Regions from separate parts of the Bradyrhizobium sp. BR 10261 genome, predicted to be linked through region 1. Evidence: predicted binding sites of a transcription regulator. Region 1 holds the regulator's gene; the other holds the start of a gene.
The links. Region 1 encodes LexA, which represses DNA repair genes until DNA is damaged. Its sites were predicted from a motif close to TGTTCNNNNTGTGTTCNG; they were not measured.
Positions count from the first base shown of each region.

Region 2: HYH07_RS05045 (DNA recombination protein RmuC) is a predicted target of LexA. The motif match lies at 2,217-2,234, and genes of this name have one in related genera.

Region 1 is NZ_JACOFQ010000031.1:66,935-85,976, reverse strand. Features, by position in the region: gene HYH07_RS29380 (ROK family transcriptional regulator) at 1-947, opposite strand, end outside; gene gltA (citrate synthase) at 1,256-2,560, opposite strand; gene gltX (glutamate--tRNA ligase) at 2,718-4,145, opposite strand; gene HYH07_RS29365 (glutamine--tRNA ligase/YqeY domain fusion protein) at 4,291-5,967, shown strand; gene HYH07_RS29360 (nuclear transport factor 2 family protein) at 5,975-6,361, shown strand; gene HYH07_RS29355 (DUF2171 domain-containing protein) at 6,440-6,673, shown strand; gene HYH07_RS29350 (ComEC/Rec2 family competence protein) at 6,773-9,070, shown strand; gene HYH07_RS29345 (hypothetical protein) at 9,160-9,594, opposite strand; gene HYH07_RS29340 (hypothetical protein) at 9,787-9,990, opposite strand; gene lexA (transcriptional repressor LexA) at 10,176-10,877, opposite strand; gene glp (gephyrin-like molybdotransferase Glp) at 11,053-12,264, opposite strand; gene HYH07_RS29325 (hypothetical protein) at 12,435-12,650, opposite strand; gene HYH07_RS29320 (HAD-IA family hydrolase) at 12,792-13,415, opposite strand; gene HYH07_RS29315 (alpha-hydroxy acid oxidase) at 13,430-14,557, opposite strand; gene HYH07_RS29310 (S41 family peptidase) at 14,867-16,204, shown strand; gene HYH07_RS29305 (hypothetical protein) at 16,435-16,689, opposite strand; gene HYH07_RS29300 (OpgC domain-containing protein) at 17,183-18,406, shown strand; gene HYH07_RS29295 (Spy/CpxP family protein refolding chaperone) at 18,545-19,042, shown strand, end outside.
Region 2 is NZ_JACOFQ010000003.1:249,134-253,039, forward strand. Features, by position in the region: gene HYH07_RS05035 (AmpG family muropeptide MFS transporter) at 1-352, opposite strand, end outside; gene HYH07_RS05040 (GIY-YIG nuclease family protein) at 549-851, opposite strand; gene HYH07_RS05045 (DNA recombination protein RmuC) at 987-2,186, opposite strand; gene def (peptide deformylase) at 2,356-2,883, shown strand; gene fmt (methionyl-tRNA formyltransferase) at 3,015-3,906, shown strand, end outside.

The DNA of each region.
Region 1 (19,042 bases):
GGTTTGACGTTCAACGTGTTGCCGATGGCGAGGCCAAGACGAAACAACCGCTGGCGCAATTCCTGGCGCAGCCGCGCCGTGAGCGGGACGTTTGTGATCCAGTCGGGGCCAAGCCGGAGCAACTCTGCTTCGGTCATGCGCAGCAGCTTGGCCAGCGCCGGCAACGACGTGTAGGCTTCGACGCAGCCCTGATGTCCGCAGCGACAACGGGGCCCGTCGGTTCCGAACACCATGTGGCCGAGCTCGACCGGCTCGAGTGCGTCGTCCTCGATCGGATCATCGATCCAGGCGCCCGCGACACCCTGGCCGACAAAGACGAACAGATGCGCGTCGGTGAACGGATAGTTCTCGTTGCGGCAGCGGTGAAAGGTGGCGTGCGCCACCACCGAATTGGTGAAGGCAACAGGCACGCCCGCGAACATCTCGACGAACATGTCGCCGATACCTCCGACATCGCAGGGAATGATCGGATTGCCAAATTCACTCAGACGGCCGAGGCCTGGAACGGTTACGCCAATTTGTGCGAGCCTGATCCGGCGGCGGCGCGTCCAGTCGCGCAGCACGTTCAGAGCTTCGCGGAATACCCGGCTGACTGTTTCGACGGTCGGCTTCCGCGGCAGCGGCACACGTTCGATGTCATGCAGCTCGCCGGACAAACCACCAACGCCGACGCTGAGCCATTCTCCGGTGAGCTCAAGGGCGCCAAGCGCCACCGTGGGATCGAGCGAGACGAGACCCGTCGGGCCGCCGACATAGGGGGCAGGGCGCCTGACTTCCTCGATCAGGCCTTCGGCCTTCAGGTCGAACAGGATGCGCGACAGGCTTGCTTCGGACAAGCGCACGGCTTTCGCCAGCGGCGGCCGGAACGAACCGCCGGACTGAAGCAAGTGAGTCAAAATGGCAGCGCGCGTCTGCCGCCGACTTCTCGGCTGCTCCGGCATTTCCATCCCTGTCGTCATTCTTACTTAGTGTAAGAATTTGCGCGCGGAGCGTTTCAACTGTCAAGCGCTCGTCGGTGTGATGCGCCGACTTGTTGTTGTGCGGGGCAGCAAGAGGCGCGGTCGGTCTCGTAGGGTGGATTAGCCCTGCAGATGCGCGAGGCGCATCTGCAGGGCTAATCCACCACGCGTCCGCATTCGCGGAACGAAGTTGTGGTGGGTTACGCCTTCGGCGAACCCACCCTACGGCACCTGCGCAAAACGAAAACGGCGCCATCTTGCGATGGCGCCGCTTCGAAAGCCGTATCGGCGAAGACTTACTTCCGATCCTTGATCGCGACGTAGTCGCGGCGGGTGACGCCGGTGTAGAGCTGGCGCGGACGGCCGATCTTCTGCTGCGGATCCTCGATCATCTCGCTCCACTGGCTGATCCAGCCGACGGTGCGGGCGACCGCGAACAGCACGGTGAACATCGAGACCGGGAAGCCCATCGCCTTCAGCGTGATGCCCGAATAGAAGTCGACGTTCGGGTAGAGCTTGCGGTCGATGAAGTACTGGTCGCTGAGCGCGATCTTCTCGAGCTCCATCGCCACCTTCAGCATCGGATCGTCGCCATGGCCGGTCTCCTTGAGCACGGCGTGACACATCTTCTGCATGATCTTGGCGCGCGGATCGTAGTTCTTGTAGACGCGGTGACCGAAGCCCATCAGGCGGACCTCGGAGTTCTTGTCCTTCACCTTGGCGATGAACTCCGGGATCTTGTCCACGGTGCCGATCTCGGCGAGCATCGCCAGCGCGGCTTCGTTGGCGCCGCCATGCGCCGGGCCCCAGAGGCAGGCGATGCCGGCGGCGATGCAGGCGAACGGGTTGGCGCCGGAGGAGCCGGCGATGCGCACCGTCGAGGTCGAGGCGTTCTGCTCGTGGTCGGCGTGCAGGATGAAGATCTTGTCCAGCGCGTCAGCGAGCACCGGGTTGATCTTGTACTCCTCGCAAGGCACGGCGAAGCACATGTGCAGGAAGTTCTCGGCGAACTTCAGCGAGTTCTTCGGGTACATGAAGGGCTGGCCGATCGTGTACTTGTAGGCCATCGCCGCCAGCGTCGGGATCTTCGCGATCATGCGCATGGAGGCGATCATGCGCTGCTTGGGATCGTTGATGTCGGTCGAGTCATGATAGAACGCGGCGAGTGCGCCGACCGAGGCCACCATGACCGCCATCGGATGGGCGTCGCGGCGGAAGCCCTGGAAGAAGCGGGCCATCTGCTCGTGCACCATCGTGTGATGGATCACGCGGTCGTCGAAATCCTTCTTCTGCGCGGCGGTCGGCAGCTCTCCGTAGAGCAGCAAATAGCAGGTCTCGAGGAAGTCGCCGTGCTCGGCGAGCTGCTCGATCGGATAGCCGCGGTATTCCAGCACGCCCGCGTCACCGTCGATATAGGTGATCTTGGACTGGCAGCTCGCGGTCGAGGTGAAGCCGGGGTCGTAAGTGAACAGGCCGGACTGGCCGTACAGCTTGCCGATATCGATGACATCAGGTCCGACGCTACCGCTGTGAATCGGGAGATCGTAGTTCTTGTTTCCGACCGTCAGCGTGGCGGTCTTATTGCTCGATTTTGCGTCCATCAGAGGTCCCCGATGTAAGGTGAAACGGGCCGGACCCGGAAGGCCCCGAAGACGTGGTGGGGCAGGCCGGATATTCCAGAAGGTACGGCCAAGATGGGTATATTATTGCTGTGTGCGCTGCAAGATGGCGCCACGCAAGGTGGACTTACGTCGTAGCCTATTCCTTGGCCTGGTCTGCAAGCCGGGCGAGGCTTTCCTGGCGTCCCAGCACGTCCAAAACCTCAAATATACCGGGCGAGGTGGTGCGGCCGGTCAGGGCCGCCCGCAAAGGCTGGGCAACCGCGCCGAGCTTGAGACTATTTTCCTCGGCAAAGGCGCGTAGCGCGGCCTCCGTGGTCGCACCGCTCCAGGTCTCGACTTTCTCCAGCGCGGAATGAAGCTGGCCGATCAGCTTGCGATTGTCAGCCGTCAGCAGGGCCGCCGCCTTCGGGTCGAGCTGCAGCGGCCGGTCGGCGAAGATGAAATAGGCGCCGTCGATCAGCTCGAGCAGCGTCTTGGCGCGCTCTTTCAGGGACGGCATGGCCTTGAGCAGCTGGGCGCGCGTGGTGTCGTTTAACTTGGCTTTGATCTCGTCACGCGCGGGCACGACGTGGTCGAGCACGTCCTCGAACATTTTCACGAGTGATTGATCGTCGGCGTGGCGGATGTAGTGGCCGTTGAGGTTCTCCAGCTTGGCGAAGTCGAAGCGGGCGGCGGCGCGGCCGACATTGGCGAGGTCGAACGCCGCGATCATCTCCTCGGTCGAGAAAATCTCCTGGTCGCCATGGCTCCAGCCGAGACGGACGAGGTAATTGCGCAGCGCGGCCGGGAGGTATCCCATGGCGCGGTAGGCATCGACGCCGAGCGCGCCGTGGCGCTTGGAGAGTTTTGACCCGTCCGGACCGTGGATCAGCGGGATGTGGGACATGTTCGGCAGCGCCCAGCCCATCGCATCGTAGATCTGCTTCTGGCGGGCGGCGTTGATGAGGTGGTCGTCACCACGGATGACGTGGGTGACGCCCATGTCGTGGTCGTCCACGACCACCGCGAGCATGTAGGTCGGGTTGCCATCACCGCGCAGCAGGACGAGGTCGTCGAGGTTCTCGTTCTGCCAGACCACGCGGCCCTGGACCTGGTCCTCGATCACGGTCTCGCCGGTCTGCGGCGCGCGAAGGCGGATGGTCGGCTTGACGTCAGCAGGCGCGGTGGCCGGATCGCGATCGCGCCACATGCCATCATAGAGACGGGTGCGCCCTTCCGCGCGCGCCTTCTCGCGCATGGCGGCGAGCTCCTCGGCGGTGGCGTAGCAGCGATAGGCCTTGCCGTCGGCGAGCAGCTGCTCGGCGACCTCGCGATGGCGGGCGGCGCGGCTGAACTGATAGATGACGTCGCCATCCCAGCCGAGCTCCAGCCATTTCAGCCCGTCAAGAATCGCGCCGATCGCGGCCTCGGTGGAGCGCTCCCGGTCGGTGTCCTCGATCCGCAGCAGCATCTTGCCGCCGTGCTTCTTTGCATAGAGCCAATTGAACAGCGCCGTGCGGGCGCCCCCGATATGGAGGAAGCCGGTTGGGGAGGGAGCAAAGCGGGTGACGATGGGATCAGTCATTCGTGGCAGGGCCTATGCATGGGAGGCGGTGGTATATAACAGGACCGGAGCATAACTAAAGCCCGGCAGCGGATGCCTTAAGCTCTTGGCTCAGCCACGCGAATTTGGCAGAAGGACCGCTGATTTCCCTACAGGATTTTTCGTAATGACAGAACCGGTGGCGACTGAGGTTGGGCGCGATTTCATTCGTGACATCATCCAGGCCGACCTCGATCAGGCCAAGTACAAGGAGATCGTGACCCGGTTCCCGCCGGAGCCGAACGGCTACCTGCATATCGGCCACGCCAAGTCGATCGCGCTCAATTTCGGCATCGCCCAGGAGTTTCCAGGCCGCTGCCATCTGCGCTTCGACGACACCAATCCGGTCAAGGAAGAGCAGGAATATATCGATTCCATCCAGGCCGACGTGCACTGGCTCGGCTACGACTGGGGCAAGAACCTGTTCTACGCCTCGGATTATTTCGACCGCCTGTATGAATGGGCGGAGAAGCTGATCCGCGACGGGCTCGCCTATGTCGACGACCAGTCCCAGGAGGAGATCCGCCTCTCGCGCGGCACGCTGACCGAGCCCGGCAAGAACTCGCCGTTCCGCGACCGCAGCGTGGAGGAGAACCTCGACCTGTTCCGCCGCATGAAGGCGGGCGAATTCCCCAACGGCGCGCGCGTGCTGCGGGCCAAGATCGACATGTCCTCGGGCAACATCAATCTGCGCGATCCCGTGCTCTACCGCATCCTGCATGCGCACCATCCGCGCACCGGGACCAAATGGTGCATCTATCCGAGCTACGACTATGCCCATGGCCAGTCGGACGCGATTGAAGGCATTACGCACTCGATCTGCACGCTTGAGTTCGAGGATCACCGGCCGCTCTACGACTGGTTCATCGAAAAGCTGCCGGTGCCGTCCAAGCCGCATCAGTACGAAATGGCGCGGCTCAATCTAACCTACACGCTGCTGTCGAAGCGCGTGCTGACCCAGCTCGTCCGCGACGGCCATGTCGCCGGCTGGGACGATCCACGCATGCCGACCATGGCGGGGATGCGCCGCCGCGGCGTGCCGCCGGCGGCCTTGCGCGAATTCGTCAAGCGGATCGGCGTCGCCAAGGCCAACAGCGTGGTCGATGTCGGCATGCTCGAATTCTGCATCCGCGAGGAGCTGAACCGTACGGCGCAGCGCCGCATGGCGGTGTTGAAGCCGCTCAAGATCGTGATCGAGAACTATCCGGAAGGGCAGACCGAGGAGCTCGAGGCGATCAACCATCCGGATGATCCCTCGGCAGGGACGCGGAAGATCACGTTCGGGCGCGAGCTCTATATCGAGCAGGACGACTTCATGGAGAACCCGCCGAAGAAGTTCTTCCGCCTCTCACCCGGCAACGAGGTGCGGCTGCGCTACGCCTATTTCGTCAAGTGCACCGGCGTGATCAAGAACGACAAGGGCGAGGTGGTGGAACTGCGCTGCACCTACGATCCCGCGACCAAGGGCGGCAACGCGCCTGATGGCCGCAAGGTCAAGGCGACCATGCACTGGCTGCCTGCGGCCAATTCAGTGCCGGCGGAAATCCGCATCTACAACCAGCTGTTCGCCAATCCGAGCCCGGACGCCTCGAATTTCGCGGCCGATCTCAATCCGAACTCGCTGGAGATCCTCAGCGATGCCCTGGTCGAGGCCTCGGTTGCCGCGAGCAATTCGAGCGAGCCGATGCAGTTCGAGCGCCAGGGCTATTTCGTGCGCGACAAGGACTCCACGCCCGGCAAGCCGGTGTTTTCACGCACCATCGGCCTGCGCGATACGTTCGCGAAGGAAGTGGCCAAGGGCTGACAAACGAATGAGCGGTGAGGCCGATGCCATCGTTTCCGCCACCATCGCGAAATGGTGCGCCGGCTTCGCAACGCTCGATGCGGTCGCGCTCTCATCGCTCTATTCGAAGAACACCTTTTTCTTCGGCTCCAACCCAAAGCTCTATCGGGGCAGGGATGGCGTCACCGATTATTTCAACGGCCTGCCGCGCTGGCGCGAGCCGAGCGCGGCATTTTCCGACGTGCAGGCGGCGCAGGCCGGTTCTGACCTGATCAACATGGGCGCAACCATCACGTTCAACTTCGCCGGCGAACGCTCTGATCTCGTCGTCAAGATGAGCTGGGTCATCATCCGCGAGGACGGCGACTGGAAGATCGTCAATCACCACGCCTCGGCGAAGGCGCCGTTGATCTGACGCACGGCATCGTCATTCCAGCGATGGAAACGAACGTGCTGTCGCCGCGTTGAGGCGGATCCATCAGAGGATCCCGCCATGCAAAACATCGCAGAGCATATGGAAGTCATCGGCGCCGACGGCGTCCATGTCGGCACGGTCGACAAGGTCGAGGGCAACCGCATCAAGCTGACCAAGAAGGACAGCGGTGAGGGCAGCCACCGGGGTCACCACCATTTCATCGACAAGGGCCTCGTCGCCGGTGTCGAGGGCAACAAGGTCCGGCTGTCGGCCAAGGCGGACGTCGCCGTGACGATGGAAGAGGAAAAGTAGGGGCGCGGCCCTTTCGTTCTCGATCCGTACCGCTATTCGGCGGCCTGCACGTTCCGGTAGCCTCTGCGCCCGTCTGATATCGCAGGGGTTGCCAAGGGAATGGCGGAGCCGGGCCGGCCGCAGCGTCTGTCGCAAGGCATTGCCGGGACGCCGATCGCAGGGACTTGGCCGACGGGCCGGGCCGCGTCGGCCGGCGGGTTCGTGCCGGCGGGGTCGGGCGTCTGGCCCGCGGTCGTCGGGCAGCTGCGCGAATGGGCCAAGGCCGAGGCTGGTGCGGGCCGGCTATTTCCCTGGATGCCCGTCGCCTTCGGCTGCGGCATCGCGCTTTATTTTGCCGCCGACCACGAGCCGCTGCTTTGGGTCACGATTGCGACGGCGACCGCGCTCATGGCTGGCGCCGTCCTGTTGCGGCGAAGCCGCCTGTTTGCGCCCGCAATCATGATCGCGGCGGTCGCGGCCGGCTTTGCCGCGGCGACGTGGAAGACGGCACGCATCGCGCATACCGTGCTCGCAAAGCCGCTGTATTCCGTGTCGCTGTCGGGCTTCGTCGAGACGCGCGACATCCGCGAACGCACCGACCGTTTCGTGCTGCGCGTCACGGCAATGGAGGCGCAGCGCAGCGACGTGAAGCTCGAGCGCGTCCGCCTCTCCGTGCGCAAGGGAACCGCGCCCGATGTCGGCAGCTTCGTGCAGCTGAAGGCGCGGCTGATGCCGCCGCTGTCGCCATTGCGTCCGGGCAGCTACGATTTCTCGCGCGACATGTTCTTCCAGGGCATCGGCGCCTCCGGTTTTGCGATGGGGGCGATCACGACTGTGACGCCGGCCGTGTCGGGCGGATTGCAGCTACGCTATGCCGCGATCATGCAGGGCCTGCGCGATGCGATCGACGCGCGCATCCGCGCCACGCTCGACGGCGATAACCGCGCCATCGCGACCGCGCTGCTCACCGGCCGCCGCGATGCGATTACGACGCCCGTCAACGACGCCATGTTCATCTCGGGGCTCGGTCACGTCCTCTCGATTTCGGGCTATCACATGGCCGTCGTCGCGGGGGTCGTCTTTTTCGCGGTCCGCGCGCTGCTGGCGCTCATCCCGGGACTGGCAGCGGGCCTTCCCATCAAGAAATGGTCGGCCGCCGCCGCGTTGGTTGCGTCAGCGTTCTATCTGCTGCTCTCGGGCGCCGAAGTCGCGACGCAGAGATCGTTCTTCATGACCGCGGTGGTGCTGATCGCTGTCATCGTGGATCGCCGCGCGATCACGTTTCGCACCTTGGCCGTGGCGGCGCTGATCGTGCTCGCGGTCGCGCCGGAAGCGCTGGTGCATCCAAGCTTTCAAATGTCGTTCGCGGCAACGCTCGGGCTCGTTGCCATGGTGCAGATCGGCATGCCGAGCCTGTTGGCCTCGCCCGATCATTCGGCGACCGCGCGCATCGCGCTGTGGGGAGGCCGCGAGATCGCGATGCTGTTCATGGCCTCCATGATCGCGGGACTTGCGACCACGCCTTACGCCGCCTTCCATTTCCACCGTGTCACGCCTTATGGCGTGCTCGCCAATCTTGGCGCGATGCCGGTGGTCTCGGCGTTGGTGATGCCGGCCGGGCTGCTCGGATTGCTCGCCGCTCCCTTCGGGCTGGACGGCGTGTTCTGGTGGCTGATGGGGATCGGCATCGACTGGATGATTTTCGTCACGCGCTGGGTGGCGGCACTACCGGGTGCGGTCGGTCATGTCGCGGCCTTCGGCACGGCGCCGCTGATCGCTGCGAGCTTGGGCCTGATCCTGCTGGGTCTTTTGCGCACGCCGCTGCGCTGGTCGGGAGCATTCGTGCTGATGGCGGCGACCGTCTGGAGTCTTTCCGTCCGGCAACCCGATATTCTGATTGCCGGTGACGGTCAGAACGTCGCGGTGCGCGCCAGGGACGGTCAGCTGCACCTGATCAGGGCGAAGAAGGACAATTTCCTGCTGAAGGAGTGGCTTGCAGCGGACGCTGATCCACGCGATGCGGCGAGCAGCTCGCTCGGCGACGGCGTGTCGTGCGACGATGCCGGCTGCGTGACGCCGCTTGCCGACGGCCACATGGTCGCGCTGGCGCTCCGCATCGACGCGCTGGCTGATGATTGCAGTCGCGCGGCCCTGGTGGTGACGGCAAAGCCTGCGCCGCCGGATTGCACCGGGATGGTGATCGATCGGCCGCGTCTGGCGAGCCAGGGCGCGCTAGCGCTGACACGTCGCGGCGATGGCTTTGCCATTGCGGCGGCGAGGGCGAGAGGCGCAAACCGCCCCTGGTCGCCGGCGGCGGCCGGCGATGGAGATTTCGAAGGGACCCTCATGCCGCGGTCCGCAGCTCCGCGCGCCAAGGACGCAACACCGTCCGAGGCCGATCTTCAGGCCGAGGATTGAGGCATGATCCGGAAAAGTCTGTAGCGGTCCTCCGGCGCGACAAACGCGAAAACGCGTTTGCGCGGAGATCATGCCCAAATTAGGCCGGTTCAACCGATCGGCAGGACCGGAGGTGTCGGCTGTCTGTCGGCGGCAACTTGCGGCTTGTGCTCGCGCTCACCGAGCGGCTGGGTCACCGGCAGTTGCAGCACGGTTGCGCGCTGGCCTTCGACGAGCTGGGTCACCAGCACGTATTTGCCATCGGGGAATTCGATCGCGTCGTGATGACGATCGGGAATGTGCGGATCGACCTTGCCGAACTTGCCGACGCGCGAATTGATAGTGCGCGTCCAGATCCACCTGTTGTCGTAGCGGACGTTGTCGGCGAAGGCGAGCTCCGTTCCCGGCAGCAGGCAGACCGCGACCGACATGTCGGCTTCGGAGGCGAAGCCGCGCGTCGAGGTGCCGCGGAAGGTTGTCGTGACGATCGTCTCGCCGACTTCTGCGGGACGCGTCGCGACGGCATGCAAGCTATAGTCACACATCGGGTGCTCCTCATCAGCGATAGAGCACCCGCGCCTCTTCTGAGGCGCAGGCCTCTATCAGAGTGGAAGCCTGCGATCATATGCCATGTTGGGGGCAAATCTGCGGCTTGAGTCTGCAGGCTGCCATCACAATTTCTTTTTCAGATGTCCGAGGAACAAAGGCTGCTTCCGTGCATTCCGAGAGCTTCTTCGTTAGCGCCCAGCCGGTGCCGACCAACCCGAATAAGGCCAGGCCGGCTGCGCCTGTTGCCCGACGGCGTTGCGGGCATTGCGGAATTGTTCGTTCGTCGCCTGTGGCGACCTGCGAACGTGATGCTGCGGCTGCGCAGCGAAGGTTTGCGACGCTGATATTGCGATCAGCGCCATCGCGACGGTACTCAGAATGATCTTACGCATGGCGGTCTCCTCGGTCTCGCAAGGCCTGCGAAGCGATGCGTGCTTCGTCATGGCGTGCCGGGGATGTAGCGCGGGAGAGGTGGCCGGATAATCTGGAGAAAACCAGAAAAACTATCCAGCCGGAGCGGACAATCGTCCGCTTCAACCTTGAGGGCGCGCTTGCCAGGTGGCGGCGTGCGCCGCGTTCAGTATTTGCGGTACAGCCCGATCAGCTTGCCCTGGATCTTGACCCGGTTGGGCGGCAGAATCCGGACCTCGTAGGCGGCGTTTGCCGGCTCGAGCGCGATCGAGGCGCCGCGGCGGCGGAAACGCTTGAGCGTGGCTTCCTCGTCGTCGATCAGGGCCACCACGATATCGCCGGTGTCGCAGCTCTCGTTGCGCTGGATCAGCGCCATGTCGCCGTCGAGAATGCCGGCATCGACCATGGAATCACCGCGGACTTCGAGCGCGTAGTGCTCGCCCGCGCCGAGCATGTCGGGCGGGACGCTGATGGTGTGGCTGCGCGTCTGCAAGGCCTCGATCGGCGTACCGGCCGCGATCCGGCCCATCACGGGAACTGCGACAGGGCGTTCGCCCTCATCGACGGGCGGGCTCGACATCGTGCGCACCTTGCCGAGATTGCCCTCGATGACGCTCGGCGTGAAGCCGCGACGGCTGCCGGCAGCCGCCTGGAGTTCAGGCAGCTTGATCACTTCGATGGCGCGGGCCCGGTTGGGCAGGCGGCGGATGAAGCCGCGCTCCTCAAGCGCGGTGATCAGGCGATGGATGCCCGACTTGGAGCGCAGGTCGAGCGCATCCTTCATCTCGTCGAAGGAGGGCGGCACGCCGCTTTCCTTCAATCGCTCGCTGATGAACCGCAGGAGCTCGTATTGTTTGCGCGTTAACATCTCGACCAAAATCCCCCTGACGATGTCGCTCGATTCCGAGACGCTGAATTCAGCAGTAAGCCGCTACATGCTCGAAACAAATCATGAACGGACCCTATATGTTCGATACATGTTCCGCAACTGCTTAATTTACCGTGAACGCGACAAAGTTCGCGGAACAGTTGCGTCGGCGCGCTCACTCCGGCAGTCGCAAGACCTCGCAAGGCGTGCCGGAAGCGGCCTTCGCTGCGAACGGCGCGCGCACGAGAAGTGCCTGTGCCGCAGCGAGATTCGCCAACAGTGAGGAATCCTGGTGGTTGACGGGAAGAGCGACGAGCGTGCCGTCGTCCCGCGTCTCCAGACGCGCACGCAGATAATCCTCGCGCTGGTCATTGGCCCCGAGGTCGCGACCGAGCACGGCGCGTTCGCGGCGATGATGAATCATTGAGCGGCCCGACAGCGCGCGAATCAGCGGCACCAGAAACAGGAAGCCGCAGACGTAGGATGACACGGGATTGCCGGGCAGGCCGATGACGCGCATCGGCCCGAGCTGCCCGTTCATCATCGGCTTGCCCGGCCGCATCGCGATCTTCCAGAACGCCATCGAGATACCTTCGTGCCGAAGCGCCTGCTGCACCAGATCGTGGTCACCGACAGACGCTCCGCCGGTCGTGATCAGGATGTCGGCGCCGGATTCGCGGGCGCGGCGGATGCCCGAGGTCGTGGCGGCAAGCGTGTCGGCGGCGACGCCGAGATCGATGGTGTCGGCACCCTCGCTGCGGGCGAGGGCGTGCAGGGCGTAGCCATTGGAATAGACGATCTGGCCGGGGCCGGGTGTCGAGCCCGGCATCACCAGCTCGTCGCCGGTTGCGAGAATCGCGACCTTAGGACGGCGATGAACGCTCAGCTGCGGATGGTTCATGCCCGCGGCGAGCGCAAGGTCCCGATCGGTGAGCCGTGCGCCCTTGCGCAGGAGCACGTCGCCCTCGCGGAAGTCGATCCCGGCGGGGCGAATGTGCCGCCCGGCGACGGCGGCTTCCTTGATCGTGATGCGCTTGCCGTCCGCGATGGTGTCCTCCTGGATCACGACCGCATCGGCGCCGGCGGGAACGACGCCGCCGGTGAAGATCCGGACGGCTTCGCCGGCACCGACCGTTCCCGCAAATGGGCGGCCGGCTGCAACCTCGCCGACCACCGTGAGCTGCGCATCAACCTTCGCAGCATCAGCCGCGCGAACGGCATAACCATCCATCGCTGACATCGCCTCGGGCGGCTGCGTCCGCCGCGCCGAGACGTCCCGCGCGAGCACGCGATGGAAGGCCTGATCCAGAGCGATCATTTCCTCAGCCAAAGGCTCCGCACCGGCGAGCACGGCGGCAAGCGCATCGGAAACCGGCATCAGTGCCACGGCGAACTCCCGCAACGAGATCAAGGACTCGGTCGGGCAAGGTTCTAGCCGAGCGGGAGGGCCGACGCAAAAAGGGCTATACTGCTGCGAAGCTTACGCTTCGGGCACTAGGGCTCATGTCCAGCATGATCCGGCAGACCGGTCCGACGGGGGCAGAACTGTGGGCAGCGTCACGCCCGCGTTATGGGATTTCCCCTTGCCGCGTTTTCCACTTCAGCGACGTCGGGCGCCTTGGGGCCCTGATCCCGGTCGGGCATCGGATCTGCCTGAGATTTCAGATCGGCCGCTTTGCTCATCAGCTTGGCAGAAAGCTCGGCGTCCGAAGTGGTCTTGGCGAATTTGACCAGCAGCGAGGCCTGCTTGGTGAGGTATGTTTTGCCCAACACGCGATATGTCCGTCCATGGAAGTCCCAGCGGACTCAAGAGTCCGGAAGGGGGCATTCCGTTCCCGGAACTCCGTACAAAAATGCACAAAGAGCTTTGGTTCCTCGTCTTCGGGCGAAATTGTTCCGGAAATTGCCGCCCGATCAGATTCCCAGCGCCTTCAGCGCGACGCCGACGTCGTGGTGTGAGGTCACATGGACCGCGGTGAGGCCGCGGGCGCGCGCGCCTTCGATGTTCTCGGCGAGGTCATCGAAGAACACGATCCGGCTCGCCGGTACGCCCATCGCGGCCACGACGTGGTCGAACGCTTCCGCATCCGGTTTGCGCAGGCCGATGCTGGAGGACAGGTACAACTCGCGGAAATGGCCGAGCAGGTCGGCATATTCCCTGGAAAAATAGTCCACATGCGGGCGGTTGGTGTTGGAGAAGGCGTAGACCGGCATCTGCCTTGCCGCGCGCGGCAGCAGCTCGCCGATGCCAGGCATCTCGCCCGCGAAAATCGCGTTCCACCCCTCGAGGAACTGGACATCCGAAATGGAGATTCCGAGCGAGGAGCGCAGCGAGGCAAAATAGTCTTCATCGCTGATCTTACCGACCTCGTGCAGGCGGTAGGCCTCGTCGCGCACATAGCGGGCGACGATGGCTTCGGGCTCGCAGCCGGCATGTCCCGCCCAGCAGGCGATCGCCTTGGAGAAATCGATGTCGAGCACGACGCGCCCGAGATCGAACAGAAGCGCATCTGCGCTGCCGGGAGAGAGCGAGGTCATTGCATCCTTTCGGGTCAGTATCGGTAGGGCTCGTGGTCGAATAGCGGGAACGCGCTGAACACGCTCGGTACATTGGTTGCGGTGGCCGGGTGCAGGCAGGACTTGTCGACCTCGGCGAAGGAGGTGGCACCGAGCAGGCCGAGGCAGCGCAGCACCTCGTCCTCCAGCAGTTCCAGCATCCGCGTTACGCCGGTCTCGCCGGCTGCGGCCAGCGCCCAGCATTGCAGCCGGCCGATGCCGACGAGGTCGGCGCCCGCCGCGATCGCCTTGACGATGTCGGTGCCGCGGCAGAAGCCGCCATCGACCATGATCTTGGCGCGGCCTTTCACGGCGTCGACGATCTCGGGCAGCACATGCATGGCGCCGCGGCCGTGATCGAGCTGGCGGCCGCCATGGTTGGAGACGTAGATCCATTCGACGCCGTGATCGAGCGCGATCAGGGCATCCTCGGCGGTGGCGATGCCCTTGAGGATCAGGGGGATCTTGAATTTGTCCTTGATCATCTTCACGGTCCGCCACTCCAGCCCCTTCTGGTAGTCGCCGCCGGTGGCGCGCAGACGGCTCTCGCGAACATAGCGCTTGGCGATGTCGCGTTCGCGACGGCTGTAATGGGCGGTGTCGACGGTCAGGCAGAAGGCGGCATAATTGGCCTTCTGCGCCCGGCTGACGACGTCCGCGACGAACGCGTCATCGCCACGGACGTAGAGCTGGTACAGGCGCAGCGCATCGGGCGCGGCCTCCGCGGTCTTTTCCAGACCCGGCTCGGACACGGAGCTGAGCATGTGCGATGCGCCGAAAGCACCGGCGGCGCGCGCGACACTGGCTGCGCCAAGGGGATCGAAGATCTCCAGCGCGCCGACGGGGGCGAGCACCACAGGCAGTCGCATCTTGCGGCCGAACTGCTCGACCGAGCCGCTGACCTTGCGCACGTCGCGCAGCACGCGGGGGCGGAACGCGATCTCGTCCAGCGCCATGCGGTTGCGGCGCATCGTGGTCTCTGTCTCGGCCGCGCCGACGATGTAGTCCCAGGCGTTCTGGTTGAGATTGGAACGCGCCTTCCGGATGAATTCGTGCAGGTTCTGGAACGGCTCGTTGCTGGCGCCGAGTTCGACGTTCCGTTCCGGCCGGAGTGCTTCGTTCATTGTTATCCTCCCGAGAATTTGAAGCAATTGTGCCATCGCCTATCCCGTCCGGCGCTCCAAGACCATCCTAAAATGGCATAGCTGCGAGGCGCCGTCCGGTCGACTGATTCCCGCTGGAAACGGGGCCGATCTTGCGAACGTTGCCAAATGTTTAGGCTTAGGCGAAGGGATTTTTACCGCGTACCCGCCGGCGTGGCAGGCCGGCCTTGAAGAAACCAGAATGATATTGTGAGAACCGGGCTGGATCGCCACTTGCATGGCGGCTGCCCAGCCTCAATAGAACCGCTCAGCGAAAAGGCCACCCATTCCATGCGGAAAACCCTGCTCTTCCCCCTGGGCGCGCTCACCGGAGCGTGCCTGACCCTCCTCGTATCAGGTCCGCAGGGCGGACCATGGGCGGCTCGGGCGGCGGCAGGCGCGGATGATGCATATTCCCAGCTCAACCTGTTCGGGGAAGTTTTCGAGCGGGTGAAGGCGAGCTACGTCGAGAAACCCGACAATGCCAAGCTGATCGAAGGCGCCATCACGGGCATGGTGACCTCACTCGATCCGCATTCCCGCTACATGAACGACAAGGCCTGGACCGAGATGCAGGAGACGACCTCCGGCGAGTTCGGCGGCCTCGGCATCGAGGTCACGATGGAAGAGGGCCTGGTCAAGGTCGTTTCCCCGATCGACGACACGCCGGCGTCCAAGGCCGGCATCATGTCCGGCGACCTCATCAGCAAGATCGACGGCGAAAACGTGCAGGGCATGACGCTCGAGCAGGCCGTCAACAAGATGAAGGGGCCGGTCGACACCAAGACCAAGCTGACCATCGTGCGCAAGGGCGCCGATGCTCCGCTCGATGTCGCGATCACGCGCGAGATCATCCATGTCCGCCCGGTCCGCTTCCACGTGGAGAACGGGGACATCGGCTACATCCGTGTCACCTCGTTCAACGAGCAGACCACCGACGGCCTGAAGAAGGCGATCGCCTCGATCTCCAAGGACGTCCCGCAAGACAAGCTCATTGGCTATGTGATGGATCTGCGCAACAACCCGGGCGGCCTGCTCGACCAGGCCGTGTCGGTATCGAGCGCGTTCCTGCAGCGCGGCGAGGTCGTCTCGACCCGCGGACGCAATCCGGAAGAAACCCAGCGCTTCACTGCGCATGGCGGCGACCTCACCAAGGGCAAGCCGCTTGTTATTCTGGTCAATGGCGGCTCGGCTTCGGCGTCGGAAATCGTGGCGGGCGCGCTGCATGATCACAAGCGTGCTACGATCATCGGCACGCGCTCGTTCGGCAAGGGCTCGGTGCAGACCATCATTCCGCTCGGCACCGGCAATGGCGCGCTGGCATTGACCACGGCGCGCTACTACACGCCGTCTGGCCGCTCGATCCAGGCTCAGGGCATCGCCCCCGATATCGAGATCCTCCAGGACGTCCCGGCCGAGCTGAAGGGTCGCGTCGACACGATCGCCGAATCGCAGATGCGCGGCCATCTGCAGGCCGCCGACGGCACCGAGCAGACGGGCTCCCAGTCCTATGTCCCGCCGGAAGAGAAGGACGACAAGGCGCTGCACGCGGCCTATGACTTCCTGCACGGCGTCACGGTGAATGCGGCTGCCGCGAAACCGGCGCCGAAGACGACGGTGCCGAACTAGAGCGAGAAGCCGACGGATACAGCGCCCGGGTGCGGATGAACCGCTCCCGGGCGAATTCGTCTTGGGCGCTGTCGTCAAGTCCGGGCAACTCAACGTCTCGGCCGCAGGCTTGACCAGTGTCGCTGCGTCGGGCTTCCGCCGTAGCGACAACGAGGACACACTGTTTCCCCGTTGCGTTGCCTGGGAGATGTGATCCGCGTCTTGCGCGCGGCGGGATCACCGTCCGATCGTCATTGCTCCTTCTTCGGGCCCATGTGATGCGGGACCTCGGTCTTTGGTCCGCCGCCGTAATGGTGGCTGCCGCCAGACCCGGTGGTCGGTCCGCCATCGCTGTCCTTCTTGCCCATGTGGTGCAGGACCTCGGTCTTCGGCCCGCCCGTGTAGTGGTGGCCGTTCTTCTCATCGGTGGTGCTCGTCTGCGCCATGGCGGGCAGCGCGACGAACGACATGATCGCTGCAGCAGCGATCAGCTTGCGGTGGCTCATTCTGGTTTCTCCTGTTTGATCTTGTCGAGTTGGTGTCATCAAGTCCCGATGGCTTGACTGAGAGGCAACCAAACCCGGAGTGAGAACGTCGAAGTTGAGCAAGATCAATCGTCGACGTGCACGCTTGCGAGCGCCGACGCGTGGATCGTCGAATTGCAGCGGGCGACGCAAAGCATCGATCTTCTTACAGAAAAAATTTTGCATCGATTGCGTGAATTCGATGGCTTCTTGTCATGCCGTCGACTACCTGCGGCGCTGTCGAGAGACTTCGCCGGGGGATGACGCCGTCGATCGAAATGACTCGAGGACGACAGACGATTCAATTCATTACATGCCTGCGCGACAAAAAGATTTGGCCGGCGCGTCGTTCGAGTTTGATGTCTGTCAAAGGAGCATCAACGACGCGACCTAGCGTGCCGGCGCGAATGAGTGGCGGAAGCATCGCGAAGCGATAGCGATCCGCAGCGCATCGCGCAGAAATGGGAATACACTGTTGATTGACGATACGATCCAGGTGCCCGGTCGGCCCTTGCGAGTTGCGTTTCTCTTGCATCGTCGGCTCTGGGAGACGATCACGATCAGATCCGTGCTGGCCAGGCCCCGACGCGACGTTCGGCTGGATCTGTTTCGCGGCCTGGCAAACTGGCTGATCTTCCTGGGACACGTTCCGGATTCGGCGCTCGTCTGGTTTACGACACGGAATTACGGCTTCAGCGATGGCGCCGATCTGTTCGTGCTGATCTCCGGCTACACGGCGACGTTCGTGTTCGGGTCGATGATGATGGAGCGTGGCTTCGTTATCGGAGCAACCCGGCTGCTGCGGCGGGTATGGCAGCTCTATGTCGCCCACCTGCTGCTGTTCTTCGTCTATCTCACCGCCGTGCACTATCTCGCGCACAGCTTCGATGACCTTCACCTGATGGATCAGTTCAACGTCGCGCCGTTGATGACCTTTCCCGTCGAAACGCTGTCCGAGGGGCTGATCCTCAAGTTCAAGCCGCTCAATCTCGACGTCCTGCCGCTCTATATCGTTTTGATGGCAGCGTTTCCGGCCGTGCTCTGGCTCATGCTGCGATGGCGCAACGCGGTGATGATCGGTTCGCTGGGCCTCTATCTGGCCGCCCGCCATTACGGCTGGAATTGGCCGTCCTATCCGGCGGGAGTCTGGTATTTCAATCCGTTCGCCTGGCAGCTGCTCTTCGTATTCGGCGCCTGGCTCGCATTGGGAGGCGCCGCGGCAAGCCGGTGGCTATTGTCGTCCCGCACGCTGCTCGTCGCTAGCTGCGGCTTCCTGCTCTTTGCGTTTGCGATGACGCTGGCCGAACGTATCCCCTCGCTGCGGGATTACGTTCCGGAGGGGCTCACCGCCATCTTCATTCCGAACGACAAGACCAATCTTGGCCCGTATCGCGTGATCCATCTGGCGAGCCTCGTGCTCATCGTCGTCTCGCTCGTTCCAAGCGATTGGCCCGGCCTGAAGTCGCCCTTCCTCCAACCGCTGATCCGATGCGGCCAGCAATCGCTGTCCGCGTTCTGCGTTGGCCTCTTCCTGTCGTTCGTCGCGCATTTCGTGATCGAGAGCGGGGCGGAGGGAATATGGGCGCAGCTCGTGGTCGGCGCTGCGGGGCTCTGGGTCATGACGATCGTCGCCTATTACCGGACGTGGTCGAAGGATGTCGACAGAAGCCCTTCGTCCGGCCGGGAGGCGGGCGAATGATAACCGCTGAAAGTCTGCACGCACCAACGCGTAAGAGTCGCGGGCACTTCGCGTCTATATGGCCTGACCCGCACATCGCTGTCTCATCGCCGACGTCGGCGAGCAGATAACCAGCCGAATCGAACCTGGAGAACGACCATGAATCGTCCGAGAAATCTTGTCGTGAGCGCCGCCGCCTTGGCTGTCTTCGTGCTGGGGCCGATTGGGCCGTCGTCCGCAATCGCCGCAGCTGATCTGAACCGGATCGCGATGATGGATGACGACAAGATGTCAAAGACTCCCGACCCGTCGCTATCCGGCAGCAACACCAATATGGGCCAACCGGCAGGCCAGCCGCAGAACATGGGTGGCGGCCGGATGAACGACGACAAGATGAAGATGCCGCCACAGGGCCAGATGCGGGACTGTCAGGGCGCTGGCTGCGAGGACAAATCCAGCACGATGCCGATGATGCCGATGATGGAAAATATGATGCGCGGCCAGATGAGTTCGTCCGGCAGCGGCAGTGCGATCAGTGGCCCGGCTGACGTGACCGAGCGGCTCGAAGGGCGGATCGCATTTCTGAAGGCGGAGCTGCAGATCAGCGACGGGCAGGCTGCCGACTGGAATAACGTTGCAGATGCCTTGCGTGCGAGC
Region 2 (3,906 bases), on a different contig from region 1:
GCAGGATCGAAATGATCAGCAGCAGCTGCGAGAACAGCAGCCAGCCGCGCCGCCGTCCGAAGGCGCGCGTGAACAGCGGCACGTGCAGCGCATCCACCAGCGGCGCCCACAGGAATTTCAGCGTATAGGGCGTGCCGACCAGCGCGAACAGCCCGATGGTCTTGAGATCGACGCCGGCCTCGCGCATCCACACCAAGAGCGTCGAGCCCGACAGTGCCAGCGGCAGCCCCGACGAAAAGCCGAGGAACAGCACGATCAGCACCCGCGGTTGCAGATACACAGCCAGGCTGTTGCGCCATGAGGTCGCGGGGGTGTCGGTGCCGGCGGGGGACGTCGTGTCGGGTGCGGTCATGGGGCGGTGTTAGCAGATTCTGGGGGAAAAGACTCGCGGCAGCCGTGTGGCGGGAATGCCTTCGGCACCTCGCCGTCATCGTCCGCGAAGGCGGACGATCCAGTAGTCACCAGCGCTTCGGTTCAATCACGTCAGCTGCGGCGTACTGGATACCCCGCCTTCGCGGGGTATGACAGTGCCACGCGGCATGACATCTTCATGGTGGGCCGGCTATTCCGGGATACAGATCATCCCAGTTCGGATTGTCTTTCTCAATCAATCGGACCTTCCACGCCCTGTTCCACTTCTTCAGCCGTTTCTCCCGCTTGATCGCATTCTCGGGATCGTCGAACTGTTCGAAATAGACCAGCCTTGCTACATCGTACTTTTCCGTGAAGCTCTCGATGAGTTTTGCCTTGTGCTCAGCCACACGGCGGATCAGATCGTTTGTCACGCCGATATACAGCGTGCCGCCGATCTTGCTGGCGAGAATGTAGACGTAGTAGGAGCGTGCGCCCATCTCCGCCCTCCGGCTCCGCTGTCATCGTCCGCGAAGGCGGACGATCCAGTATTCCGCGACGTCTCGATTCAATCACTGCTGCCGCGGCGTACTGGATACCCCGCCTTCGCGGGGTATGACGGTGTGCCCCATATCCTATTCCCCCGCCTGCAGCTTCCTCGGAAACAGCTCGCCCGCTCCCGTCGCCACCAGTCGTGGGCCCTCCGGCGCATCGGTCTTGCTGAAATCGAGCTCCTCGATTCGTCCCGCCCGCTTCTCGATCTTGTCGGCGGAGATCAGGATCTGCCGGACGTCTTCGTTGGCGTCGGCAAAGTGCTTCTGCAATTTCAGCACACGGTCGCGCAGGCGGCCGAGATCGTCGCCGAGCTTGATCACCTCGGTCTGGATCTGGTCGGCGGCATCGCGCATGCGCGCGTCCTTCATGATCTGCTGCATCACCTGGATCGCGAGCATCAGAAGCGAGGGCGACACCAGCACGACGCGGGCGCGATAGGCCTTCTGGATCACGTCGTCGAAACCGTCATGGATCTCGGCGTAGACCGATTCCGACGGCACGAACATCAGCGCCATCTCCTGGGTCTCGCCGGTGACGAGGTATTTTTCGGCGATGTCGCTGACATGCTTCATCACGTCGCCGCGCAGCCGCTGCGTGGCGAGGCGCTTCTCCTCGTCGGTGCGGGCATCGTGCAGCGCGGTCATCGCCTCCAGCGGGAATTTCGCATCGATGCAGAGCGGGCGCTGGTCGGGCAGGAACACGACGCAGTCGGGCCGTTTTCCGGTCGAGAGCGTGAACTGGAATTCGTAGGACCCCTTCGGCAGACCGTCCTGGACGATCGCCTCCATCCGCGCCTGGCCGAAGGCGCCGCGCGATTGCTTGTTGGCGAGCACGTCGCGCAGGGTCGTTACCTGTGTGGTGAGGTCGGTGAGGTTCTTGTGGGCAGAGTCGATGATGCCGAGCCGCTCGTGCAGCGCGCGCAGGCTCTCCATGGTGTTGCGGGTCGAGTGTTCCATGGACTGGCCGACCCGATGGGTCACCGAATCCAGTCGCTCGTTGACTGCCCGCGCCATTTCGGCCTGGCGGCCGGCCAGGGCCTGGGTCATGGCGTCGACCCGGCCGGAGGCCTCGCTCTGCGCGTGCAGCACCTGGGCGAGCCGCTCCTCCAGCTCGTCGGCCCGGATCGCGCTCGCCATCGCGAGTTCCGCGCCGCGCCGCCCCGAGCGCGCGATCACGACGGCAATCACCACCAGCAGGATGAGGACGAGGGCGCCGAAGCCGATCAGCGCATCGATTCCGCGCACCGGCCAGTCGCCCAGCATGAAAATGATCTCGTTCATGTCGCCCTTCTAGCCGATTCGCGGGCCGGAGCGAACGAAGAGAGAACAATGGGCCTAACCGCCCCCTCATTTTTATGGTTACCGAAAGGCGAAGTTTTATGGTTGGCGGAGGGTTGACGCGTTCCCGGCCGCATTGACCGCTTCTCGTGCGCAGCTTAAATCGCCCGCCATGGCCCTCAGAGAAATCATCATATTGCCCGACAAGCAGCTGCGTCTGGTCTCCAAGCCGATCGAGAAGGTCACGCCGGAGATCCGCAAGCTTGCCGACGACATGTTCGAGACGATGTACGACGCGCCCGGCATTGGCCTCGCTGCGATCCAGATCGCGCAGCCGCTGCGGCTGATCACCATGGACCTCGCCAAGCCCAACCCGGAGGGCGAGACCAAGCCGGAGCCGCGCGTCTTCATCAATCCGGAGATCATCGCCTCGTCCGAGGAGCTGTCCACTTACGAGGAAGGCTGCCTGTCGATCCCCGAATATTACGAGGAGGTCGAACGCCCGGCCAAGGTGCGCGTGCGCTTCACCGATCTCGACGGCAAGCTGCACGAGGAGGACGCCGAAGGCCTCTACGCCACCTGCATCCAGCATGAGATCGATCATCTCAACGGTGTGCTGTTCGTCGACTATCTGTCGAAGCTCAAGCGCGACCGCGTCATCAAGAAGTTCGAGAAAGCCGCCAAGCGCGCGGCGGAGTAGGGCCCGGCTCTCGTCATGGCCGGGCTTGACCCGGCCATCCACGCCTTGCTTGCTTTGTCGCCAAGTCCGTGGATGCCCGGGACGAGCCCGGGCATGACGGAGAACCAGAACTCTCACCGAACGCAGCCCACATGCCCCTCCGCCTGATCTTCATGGGCACGCCCGATTTCTCCGTGCCGACGCTGCTCGAGCTCGTCGCGCACGGCCACGAGATCGTGGCCGTCTATACCCGCGCGCCGAAGCCGGGCGGGCGGCGCGGGCTGCAGATGCAGCCGACGCCGGTTGAAGAGGCCGCGCGAAAGCTCGGCGTCCCCGTGCTGACGCCGAAGACGTTGAAGACGCCGGAGGCGCTGGAAGAGTTTCGCGCCTTCGACGCCGATGCCGCCGTCGTCGTCGCCTATGGCATGATCCTGCCGCAGGCGATCCTCGATACGCCCCGGCTCGGTTGCTACAATCTGCACGCTTCGCTGCTGCCGCGCTGGCGCGGTGCCGCGCCGATCAACCGCGCGATCATGGCCGGCGATGCCGAGAGCGGCGTCATGGTGATGAAGATGGATGTCGGCCTCGATACCGGCGACGTCGCCATGGCCGAGCGGCTTCCGATCACCGACAGCATGACCGCGGCCGATCTGCATGATCGCCTCTCCCGCCTCGGTGCCGACCTGATGGTGCGCGCCATGGCGGCGCTCGACCGCGGCGGGCTCCAGCTGAAAAAGCAGCGCGAGGACGGCGTCACCTATGCCGCCAAGATCGACAAGGCCGAGGCGCGGATCGACTGGAGCAAGCCCGCGCATGCGGTGCTGCGTCACATCCACGGCCTGTCGCCGTTTCCGGGTGCCTGGGCGGAGCTCGAGAATGCGCGCGTGAAAATCCTGCGCTGTGAGCTTGCCAAAGGTTCCGGCGCGCCGGGCGCGGTGCTGGACGATCAGCTCACCATCGCCTGCGGCGAGGGCGCCATCCGCATCCTCGAGCTCCAGCGCGAAGGCAAAGGGCGGATGCAGGCGGCAGATTTTTTGCGCGGCG